Regions from separate parts of the Streptomyces sp. NPDC023527 genome, predicted to be linked through region 2. Evidence: riboswitches for the same ligand, from Rfam matches in the RefSeq annotation. Region 2 holds a riboswitch; the other holds the start of a gene.

Region 1 (4,405 bases), on a different contig from region 2:
GTGGGAGCTGACCTCCCGCCTCGCCGAGCGCAAGTCCGTGAAGGCTCCCCTGGTGCCGCTCGCGCTCGGTGGCGCCGCCATGGTCATCGCGGGCTACGTCAACGGTGCCGAGGGCGCGTGGGTCGCCATCGCGTTCACCGCGCTCGCCGTGCTCGTGTGGCGCATGACGGAGCCGCCGGACGACTACCTCAAGGACGTCACGGCGGGCATCTTCGCGGCGTTCTACGTGCCGTTCCTGGCCACCTTCGTGGCCCTGATGCTCGCCGCCGGCGACGGCGCGTGGCGGGTGCTGACGTTCCTCATCCTGACGGTGGTCAGCGACACCGGTGCGTACGCGGTGGGCTGGAAGTTCGGCAAGCGCAAGCTGGCGCCGCGCATCAGCCCCGGCAAGACGCGCGAGGGCCTGCTGGGCGCCGTCGTCTTCGCCATGGTGGCGGGCGCGCTGTGCATGCACTTCCTGATCGACGACGGGGTGTGGTGGCAGGGTCTGCTGCTCGGCCTGGCCGTCGCGGCCAGCGCCACGCTGGGCGACCTCGGCGAGTCCATGATCAAGCGTGACCTCGGCATCAAGGACATGGGTGCCCTGCTCCCGGGCCACGGCGGGATCATGGACCGGCTGGACTCGCTGCTGCCCACCGCGCCGGTGGTCTGGTTGCTGATGGTGGTCTTCGTCGGCGGCGCCTAGCCGCACACACCACCTCTGAGCTGGTGTTTCTTTGGGTGAGGGGTCCGTTGTCCACAGGGCGGCGGGCCCCTGCTCGTACGTCTGCGACACTGGTAGAACCATGCCTGCACCCGGAGAACTCACTTTCATCGCGCCGCGCGGGGCCAAGAAGCCCCCGCGGCACCTTGCCGATCTCTCGCCCGCCGAGCGCCGCGAGGCGGTTGCCGCGATCGGCGAGAAGCCGTTCCGTGCCAAGCAGCTGTCGCAGCACTACTTCGCACGGTATGCGCACGACCCAGCGGCATGGACCGACATCCCGGCGGCGGCGCGCGAGAAGCTCGCCTCCGAGCTGCTGCCGGAGCTGATGAGTGTCGTCCGGCACATCTCGTGCGACGACGACACCACCCGCAAGACCCTCTGGCGGCTGCACGACGGCAAGCTGGTCGAGTCCGTGCTCATGCGTTATCCCGACCGGGTGACCATGTGCATCAGCTCCCAGGCCGGCTGCGGCATGAACTGCCCGTTCTGCGCCACCGGCCAGGCCGGACTGGACCGCAATCTGTCGACCGCCGAGATCGTGCACCAGATCGTCGACGGCATGCGCGCCCTGCGCGACGGCGAGGTGCCCGGCGGCCCCGCGCGCCTGTCGAACATCGTCTTCATGGGCATGGGCGAGCCGCTCGCCAACTACAAGCGGGTCGTGGGCGCCATCCGCCGCCTCACCGACCCCGAGCCGGACGGCCTCGGGCTCTCCCAGCGCGGCATCACCGTCTCCACTGTCGGCCTGGTCCCGGCCATGCACCGGTTCGCCGACGAGGGCTTCAAGTGCCGCCTCGCGGTCTCGCTGCACGCGCCCGACGACGAGCTGCGCGACACCCTGGTGCCGGTCAACACCCGTTGGAAGGTCCGCGAGGTCCTCGACGCCGCGTGGGAGTACGCCGAGAGGTCCGGCCGCCGGATCTCCATCGAGTACGCCCTGATCCGCGACATCAACGACCAGGCGTGGCGTGGTGACCTCCTCGGCCGCCTGCTCAAGGGCAAGCGCGTCCACGTCAACCTCATCCCGCTCAACCCCACCCCGGGCTCGAAGTGGACGGCCTCCCGGCCGGAGGACGAGCGGGCGTTCGTCGCGGCCATCGCGGCGCACGGCGTGCCCGTGACCGTACGGGACACCCGCGGCCAGGAGATCGACGGCGCCTGCGGGCAGCTGGCGGCCACCGAGCGCTGAGCCCGCCCGCCGCGGGCCGGAGGCACAAGCAGGCCGGCGGATACGGTGGCCCGGTGCCACCGAAGGCCACTGATACTGTGCCTTCGCACAAGTGAACAATCCGACAGGGGAGCGCGCGAGCGCTGAGAGTGCGGCAATGGGCCGCAGACCCTCGGACCTGATCCGGGTCATACCGGCGTAGGGAGTCAGCACCACCATGAACACCAACCTCCGGCGTGCCCTGAGCGCGACCGTCGTCGCCGCGCTCGGCCTGCCCGTCCTGGCCGCCTGCGGCGGTTCGGGCGGCTCCGAGGAAGCCGACGGCGGCAAGACCGTCACCCTCGTCTCGCACGACTCCTTCATCGCCTCGGAGCAGGTGCTGAAGGAGTTCACCCGGCAGACCGGCTACACCGTCAAGGTGGTCAAGGGCGGCGACGCCGGCCAGGCCGTCAACCAGGCGATCCTCTCCAAGAAGCACCCGCAGGGCGACGTCTTCTTCGGTGTCGACAACACCCTCCTGTCGAGGGCGCTCGACCAGGACCTCTTCACGCCGTACGCGGCCAAGGGGCTGGACCGCGTCCCGAAGAACCTCCAGGCCGACGCCGCCGAACACCGCGTCACCCCGGTCGACACCGGCGACATCTGCGTCAACTACGACCGCGCGTACTTCGCCGAGCACAAGCTGGCCCCGCCGCAGTCCTTCGACGACCTGATCAAGCCGGAGTACAAGAACCTCCTCGTCACCGAGAACGCCGCGACGTCCTCGCCCGGCCTCGCCTTCCAGCTCGCCACCGTCGCCAAGTACGGCGACGACGGCTGGCAGGACTACTGGAAGAAGCTCAAGGCCAACGGCGTCGAGGTCGTCAGCGGCTGGGAGCAGGCGTACAGCGAGCGCTTCTCCGGCTCCGCCGGCGGGAAGAAGGCCAAGGGCGACAAGCCGCTGGTCGTCTCCTACGCCTCCAGCCCGCCCGCCGAGGTCATGGGCGTCAAGCCCGAGCCGAAGGAGGCCCCGACCGGAGTCGCGACCGGCACCTGCTTCCAGCAGACCGAGTTCGCCGGACTGCTCAAGGGCGCGAAGAACACCAAGGGTGGTCAGGCCCTGATCGACTTCCTGCTGAGCAGGACGTTCCAGGAGGACATGCCCCTCCAGATGTTCGTCAGGCCCGCCAACCAGGACGCCGCGCTGCCCGAGCTGTTCACCAAGTACGGCGTGAAGGTCACCGACCCGCAGACCCTCGCCCCGGAGAAGATCGCCAAGAACCGCGAGCAGTGGGTCAAGGCATGGTCCTCGATCGTCCTGAAGTAGCGGCCGCCCCGAAGGACACGCGGAAGGGCTTCCGCCCGGCTCTCCGGCAGTCGGCGGTGCGGCTCGGCCTGATGGCCGTGCCGGTCGCCTTCTTCGCGGTCTTCTTCGCCTATCCCGTCACCGCCATCGTCGCCCGCGGCCTCAAGGACGACGGGCGGTGGCGGTTCGGGCGGGTGGGCGAGGTGCTCACCGACCCCGCGATCGGCCACGTCCTGTGGTTCACCACCTGGCAGGCGGCCGCCTCCACCGCCCTGACCCTGGCCCTCGCGCTGCCCGGCGCGTACGTCTTCGCCCGCTTCGACTTCCCCGGCAAGCAGCTGCTGAGGGCCTTGGTCACGATCCCCTTCGTGCTGCCGACCGTCGTCGCCGGCTCGGCCTTCCTGGCCCTCCTCGGCCGCGGCGGGCTCCTGGACGAGCTGTGGGGCGTCCGCCTGGACACCACCGTCTGGGCGATCCTCCTGGCCCACGTCTTCTTCAACTACGCCGTGGTCGTACGGACCGTCGGCGGCCTCTGGGCGCAGCTCGACCCCCGTCAGGAGGAGGCGGCACGCGTGCTCGGCGCCGGGCGGCTCGCCGCCTGGCGACGGGTCACCCTGCCCGCCCTGGCCCCGGCCGTGGCCGCCGCGGCGCTCATGGTCTTCCTCTTCACGTTCACCTCCTTCGGCGTCGTCCAGATCCTCGGCGGCCCCCGCTACGCCACCCTGGAAGTGGAGATCTACCAGCAGACCGCGCAGCTGCTGGACCTGCCGACCGCCGCGGTGCTCACGCTCCTGCAGTTCGTCGCGGTCGCCGTGCTGCTGGCCGTGCACGCCCGGACCGTACGCCGCCGGGAGTCCGCCCTGCGGCTGGTCGACGCCGCGCACACCTCCCGCCCCCCGCAGGGCCCGGCCCAGTGGGCGCTGCTGGGCTGCGTGCTGGCCGTGATCGCGCTGCTCGTCCTGCTGCCGCTGGCCGTGCTCGTCCTGCGCTCCTTCGACGGCCCCGACGGCTACGGCCTGGACTTCTACCGCGCTCTGACCTCCGTGGGCGACAACGGCGGCACGTTCGTCGTCGCCCCGCTGGAGGCCATCGGCAACTCCCTGGGCTACGCGCTGGCCGCCACCGGCATCGCGCTGCTCGTCGGCGGCCTCGCGGCCGCCGCGCTGACCCGGCGCGCGGGCAGGCTCGTACGCGGCTTCGACGCGCTGCTGATGCTGCCGCTGGGCACCTCGGCCGTGACCGTCGGCTT
Region 2 (4,405 bases):
TACCGCGCCTGTGCGCGGGTCGGGCGGCTCAGACGGCCAGCGCCTGGGCGCGGCGCTTCACCTCCGTGCCGCGATTCTCGCGCAGGGCCTGCGCAGGGGTGCCCGGCAGGGTCGGGTCGGCCGTGAACAGCCACTCCAGCATCTCCTCGTCGCTGAAGCCGTCGTCCCGCAGCAGGGTCAAGGTGCCGGCCAGGCCCTTGATCACCTTGCCGTCGCCGATGAAGTCGGCGGGCACCATGAGCACTCGGTTCTCGCCACGGCGCACCGCGATCAGCTGGCCTTCCTTGACCAGCTGCCGGACGCGCGTCACCTCGACGCCGAGGTTTTCGGCTACGTCGGGGAGGTTGAGCCAGGCGGGGACGAGAGCATCGATCTTTGCGTCAATCTCGGTCACGGGACAAGCCTGCCATCTGGGACTGACAGTCGGTAGCCGGGTTGACCCGACACGGGCCCAGCGAGTCGCCCACGAACCCCCGCCCGGCCGTCACACGGCGGCCGCCTTGAGCGGCAGCGACGCGTTCGCGGTCCTCGTACGGTCCAGGGTCGCGCCGCGCTCGATGAGCTTGCGCCCCTGGGCCAGGTCCCGGGGCCGGCCGACGGCCAGCAGCGCGACGAGGACGTCGTCACGCAGCCAGCACACGCTCCAGGCGGCGCTCGTGGGATCGCCGCGCCACACCAATTCGTCGCTGTCGAGGTGGTGGCCGGCGTACTGCACGAAACGGCCGAACTGCTCGGACCAGAAGTAGGGCACCGGGTCGTAGACCGGGCCCGGGGCCGGGGCGAGCACGATGTTCTGGGCGACGGTCCGCGGGCCCTGGAGGGCGTTGTCCCAGTGGTGGACCAGCAGCCGCTCGCCGTAGCGGGCGGAGGGGAAGGAGGCGCAGTCGCCGACCGCGTGGACGTCGGGCAGGGTCGTGCGCAGCCGCTCGTCGGCGGCCACCGAACCGTCCGCCGCGAGCTCGACGCCCGAGCCGGCCAGCCAGTCGGTCGCCGGCCGCGCCCCGATGCCCACGACCACCGCGCCGGCCGCCAGCCGGGTGCCGTCGGCCAGCACCACCGCGCCCGGCTCCACCGCGGCCACGCGGGCGCCGGTGAGCAGCCGGGCGCCGCTGTCGGCGTACCAGGTGGCCATGTGGGCGGCGACCTCGGCGGGCAGGGCGCCCGCCAGCGGCCGGTCGGCGGCCTCCACGACGGTCACCCGGCAGCCGGCCTCGCGGGCGGCGGTCGCGAACTCCGCGCCGATCCAGCCCGCGCCGACGGCCACCACGTCGTGCTGCTCGGCCAGCACCGGCCGCAGCCGCTGCGCGTCGTCCAGGGTGCGCAGCAGGTGCACGCCGGGGACGTCCTCGCTGCCGGGGAGCTCCAGGGGCCGCGCGCCGGTGGCGATGACCAGCACGTCGTATGGGACCGGGCCGGCGGTGGTGTCCAGCAGCCGCTCATCGGCGCGCAGGCCGGTGACGTCGACGCCGAGGCGCAGGTCTATGCCGAGGGACGCGAAGTCCACCTCGAACGCGGACCCCTCCGCCTTGCCCAGCAGCACGGCCTTGGAGAGCGGCGGCCTGTCGTACGGCGGGTGGGGCTCGGCGCCCAGCAGCGTGACGGTGCCGGACCAGCCCTGTTCGCGCAGGGCCACGGCGGTCTGCACGCCGGCCATCCCGGCGCCCACGATGACGACGCGACGGTCACTGGAGGTATGGGTTTCTTCCCGGTGCTCGCTCACCCGATCAACTGTAGGGCGGGGGCCGGGCCGGACCGGAGCACCGTGTGACGAGACCTCTGACACAGCGTCACGGTGTTTGGCGTGCTCCGGCGCCCGGCGCGGCGCGCGGGACGGGCTCCCGGGCGCCTCCGGGCGCCCCCATCCGGCCTTCCGGTCGCTTCGGGGCCCGTACTAGGGTGGCCGCTGCAAAGCACTCGCGGGAGCCCGGACGCACCGGGCTGAGAGGGAGGCTGGACGGCCTCCGACCGTACGAACCTGATCCGGGTCATGCCGGCGAAGGGAGGGGCTGGACACTCATGTACGCGTTGTCCACCGCGTCACCGGGGACGTGCGACGTCCTCGTCATCGGCGGCGGTGTCATCGGCCTGGTCACGGCGTGGCGGGCGGCCCAGCGCGGCCTGCGCACCGCCGTCGCGGACCCGTCGCCCGGCGGCGGGGCGGCACAGGTCGCGGCCGGGATGCTGGCCGCGGTGACCGAACTGCACTACGGCGAGGAGCGGCTGCTCGCGCTCAACCTCGCCTCCGCGCGGCGCTATCCGCGGTTCACGGCCGAGCTGGAGGAGGCGAGCGGCCAGGACACCGGCTACCGCGCGTGCGGCACGCTCGCCGTGGCCCTGGACGCCGACGACCGGGAGCACCTGCGGGAGCTGCACGAACTCCAGCTGCGGTCCGGTCTGGAGTCGCAGTGGCTCTCGGGGCGCGAGTGCCGCCGCCTGGAGCCGATGCTCGCGCCGGGCGTGCGCGGGGGTGTGCGGGTGGACGGCGACCACCAGACCGATCCGCGGCGGCTCGCCGCGGCCCTGCTCACCGCGTGCGAGCGGGCCGGGGTGGCCTTCCACCGCGCGCCGGCGGTACGGCTCCTCGTCGCCCGGGACCGCGCCGTGGGCGCCGAGCTCTCCGACGGCACCCGCCTGTCCGCCGGCCAGACGGTGCTCGCCGCGGGCAGCCGCAGCGGCACCCTCGCGGGCGTGCCCGACGCGGTCCTGCCGCCGGTCCGCCCGGTCAAGGGCCAGGTCCTGCGGCTGCGCGTGCCCCCCGTGTACGCCTCCGCGCACCGGCCCTTCCTCTCCCGGACCGTACGGGCGGTGGTGCGCGGCGGCCATGTGTACCTGGTGCCGCGCGAGAACGGTGAGCTGGTCGTCGGCGCGACCACCGAGGAGCTCGGCTGGGACACCACCGTCACCGCGGGCGGCGTCTACGAGCTGCTGCGCGACGCCCACGAGCTGGTGCCCGGCATCACCGAGCTGCCCCTGGTGGAGACCCGCGCCGGGCTGCGCCCCGGCTCCCCCGACAACGCGCCCCTGCTCGGCCCGACGGACCTGCCGGGGCTGCACACCGCCACCGGCCACCACCGCAACGGCGTGCTGCTCACGCCGGTGACGGGTGACGTCATGGCCGAGGTGCTGACCACCGGACGGCTGCCCGAGGAGGCCCGTCCCTTCTCCCCCCGACGCTTCTCGAACGCCAGCCAGGAGCTGCCCGTATGAACCCCACCGACCCCACCGACAGCCCCGAGGCCCACGTCGGCATCAGCGTCAACGGCGAGAGCCGCGCGATTCCCACGGGCCTGACGCTCGACACCCTGGTGGCCTCGCTCACCACGGCCCCCACCGGTGTCGCGGCCGCCGTCAACGAGGCGGTCGTACCGCGCGGCCAGTGGCCCGCCACCACACTCGGCGACGGCGACCGCGTCGAGGTCCTCACCGCGGTACAGGGAGGCTGATCAGCTCCGATGGCAGACGACCTGCTCACCATCGCCGACACCACGTTCACCTCGCGCCTGATCATGGGTACGGGCGGCGCGCCCAGCCTCGACGTCCTGGAGCGCGCGCTGCTGGCCTCCGGCACCGAGCTGACCACCGTCGCGATGCGCCGGCTCGACGCGAGCGTGCGGGGCTCGGTCCTGTCGGTCCTCACCCGGCACGGCATCCGGGTGCTGCCGAACACCGCGGGCTGCTTCACCGCCGGCGAGGCCGTCCTCACCGCCCGGCTGGCCCGGGAGGCGCTCGGCACGGACTGGGTCAAGCTCGAAGTGATCGCCGACGAGCGCACCCTGCTGCCGGACCCGATCGAGCTGCTGGACGCCGCGGAGATCCTGGTGGACGACGGCTTCACGGTGCTGCCGTACACCAACGACGACCCCGTCCTCGCCCGCAAGCTGGAGGACGTGGGCTGTGCGGCGATCATGCCGCTGGGCTCGCCCATCGGCTCCGGGCTCGGCATCCGCAACCCGCACAACTTCCAGCTGATCACCGAGCGCGCGGGGGTGCCGGTGATCCTCGACGCGGGCGCGGGCACGGCCTCCGACGTGGCTCTGGCCATGGAGCTGGGCTGCGCCGCGGTGATGCTCGCCTCGGCGGTCACCCGTGCCCAGGAGCCGGCCCTCATGGCGGAGGCGATGCGGCACGCGGTGGAGGCGGGCCGCCTGGCGCACCGGGCGGGCCGGATTCCGCGCCGCCACTTCGCCGAGGCGTCTTCTCCTGCGGAGGGCTTGGCCCGGTTGGATCCTGAGCGACCGGCGTTCGGCCCGTAACCGGGGGCGAGCCCCCGGGCCCCCCTTTGTCATCAAACGCCGGACGGGCTGGATGAGCCGGCCGGGCGGGGTCGACAAGGGCGGGGGCCCGGCCGGCTCGGCGCCTCTTAGACTCGTCCCGTGGATACGACGCTAGGGGACCCGCTCGTCGG

What was found. Region 2 has a riboswitch for thiamine pyrophosphate ahead of thiO (glycine oxidase ThiO). Riboswitches for the same ligand answer to the same signal wherever they lie in the genome.
Region 1: linked by a shared signal. The riboswitch ahead of ACZ303_RS09575 (thiamine ABC transporter substrate-binding protein) and the one ahead of thiO (glycine oxidase ThiO) in region 2 are both predicted to bind thiamine pyrophosphate.

The regions. Positions count from the first base shown of each region.
Region 1 is NZ_JBVHJJ010000004.1:97,191-101,595, reverse strand. It holds gene ACZ303_RS09585 (phosphatidate cytidylyltransferase) at 1-685, shown strand, start outside; gene rlmN (dual-specificity RNA methyltransferase RlmN) at 786-1,892, shown strand; TPP riboswitch at 1,988-2,093, shown strand; gene ACZ303_RS09575 (thiamine ABC transporter substrate-binding protein) at 2,089-3,177, shown strand; gene ACZ303_RS09570 (ABC transporter permease) at 3,249-4,405, shown strand, end outside.
Region 2 is NZ_JBVHJJ010000001.1:124,012-128,416, reverse strand. It holds gene ACZ303_RS00590 (Rv2175c family DNA-binding protein) at 29-394, opposite strand; gene ACZ303_RS00585 (NAD(P)/FAD-dependent oxidoreductase) at 485-1,654, opposite strand; TPP riboswitch at 1,907-2,019, shown strand; gene thiO (glycine oxidase ThiO) at 2,017-3,207, shown strand; gene thiS (sulfur carrier protein ThiS) at 3,204-3,443, shown strand; gene ACZ303_RS00570 (thiazole synthase) at 3,453-4,253, shown strand; gene pknB (Stk1 family PASTA domain-containing Ser/Thr kinase) at 4,374-4,405, shown strand, end outside.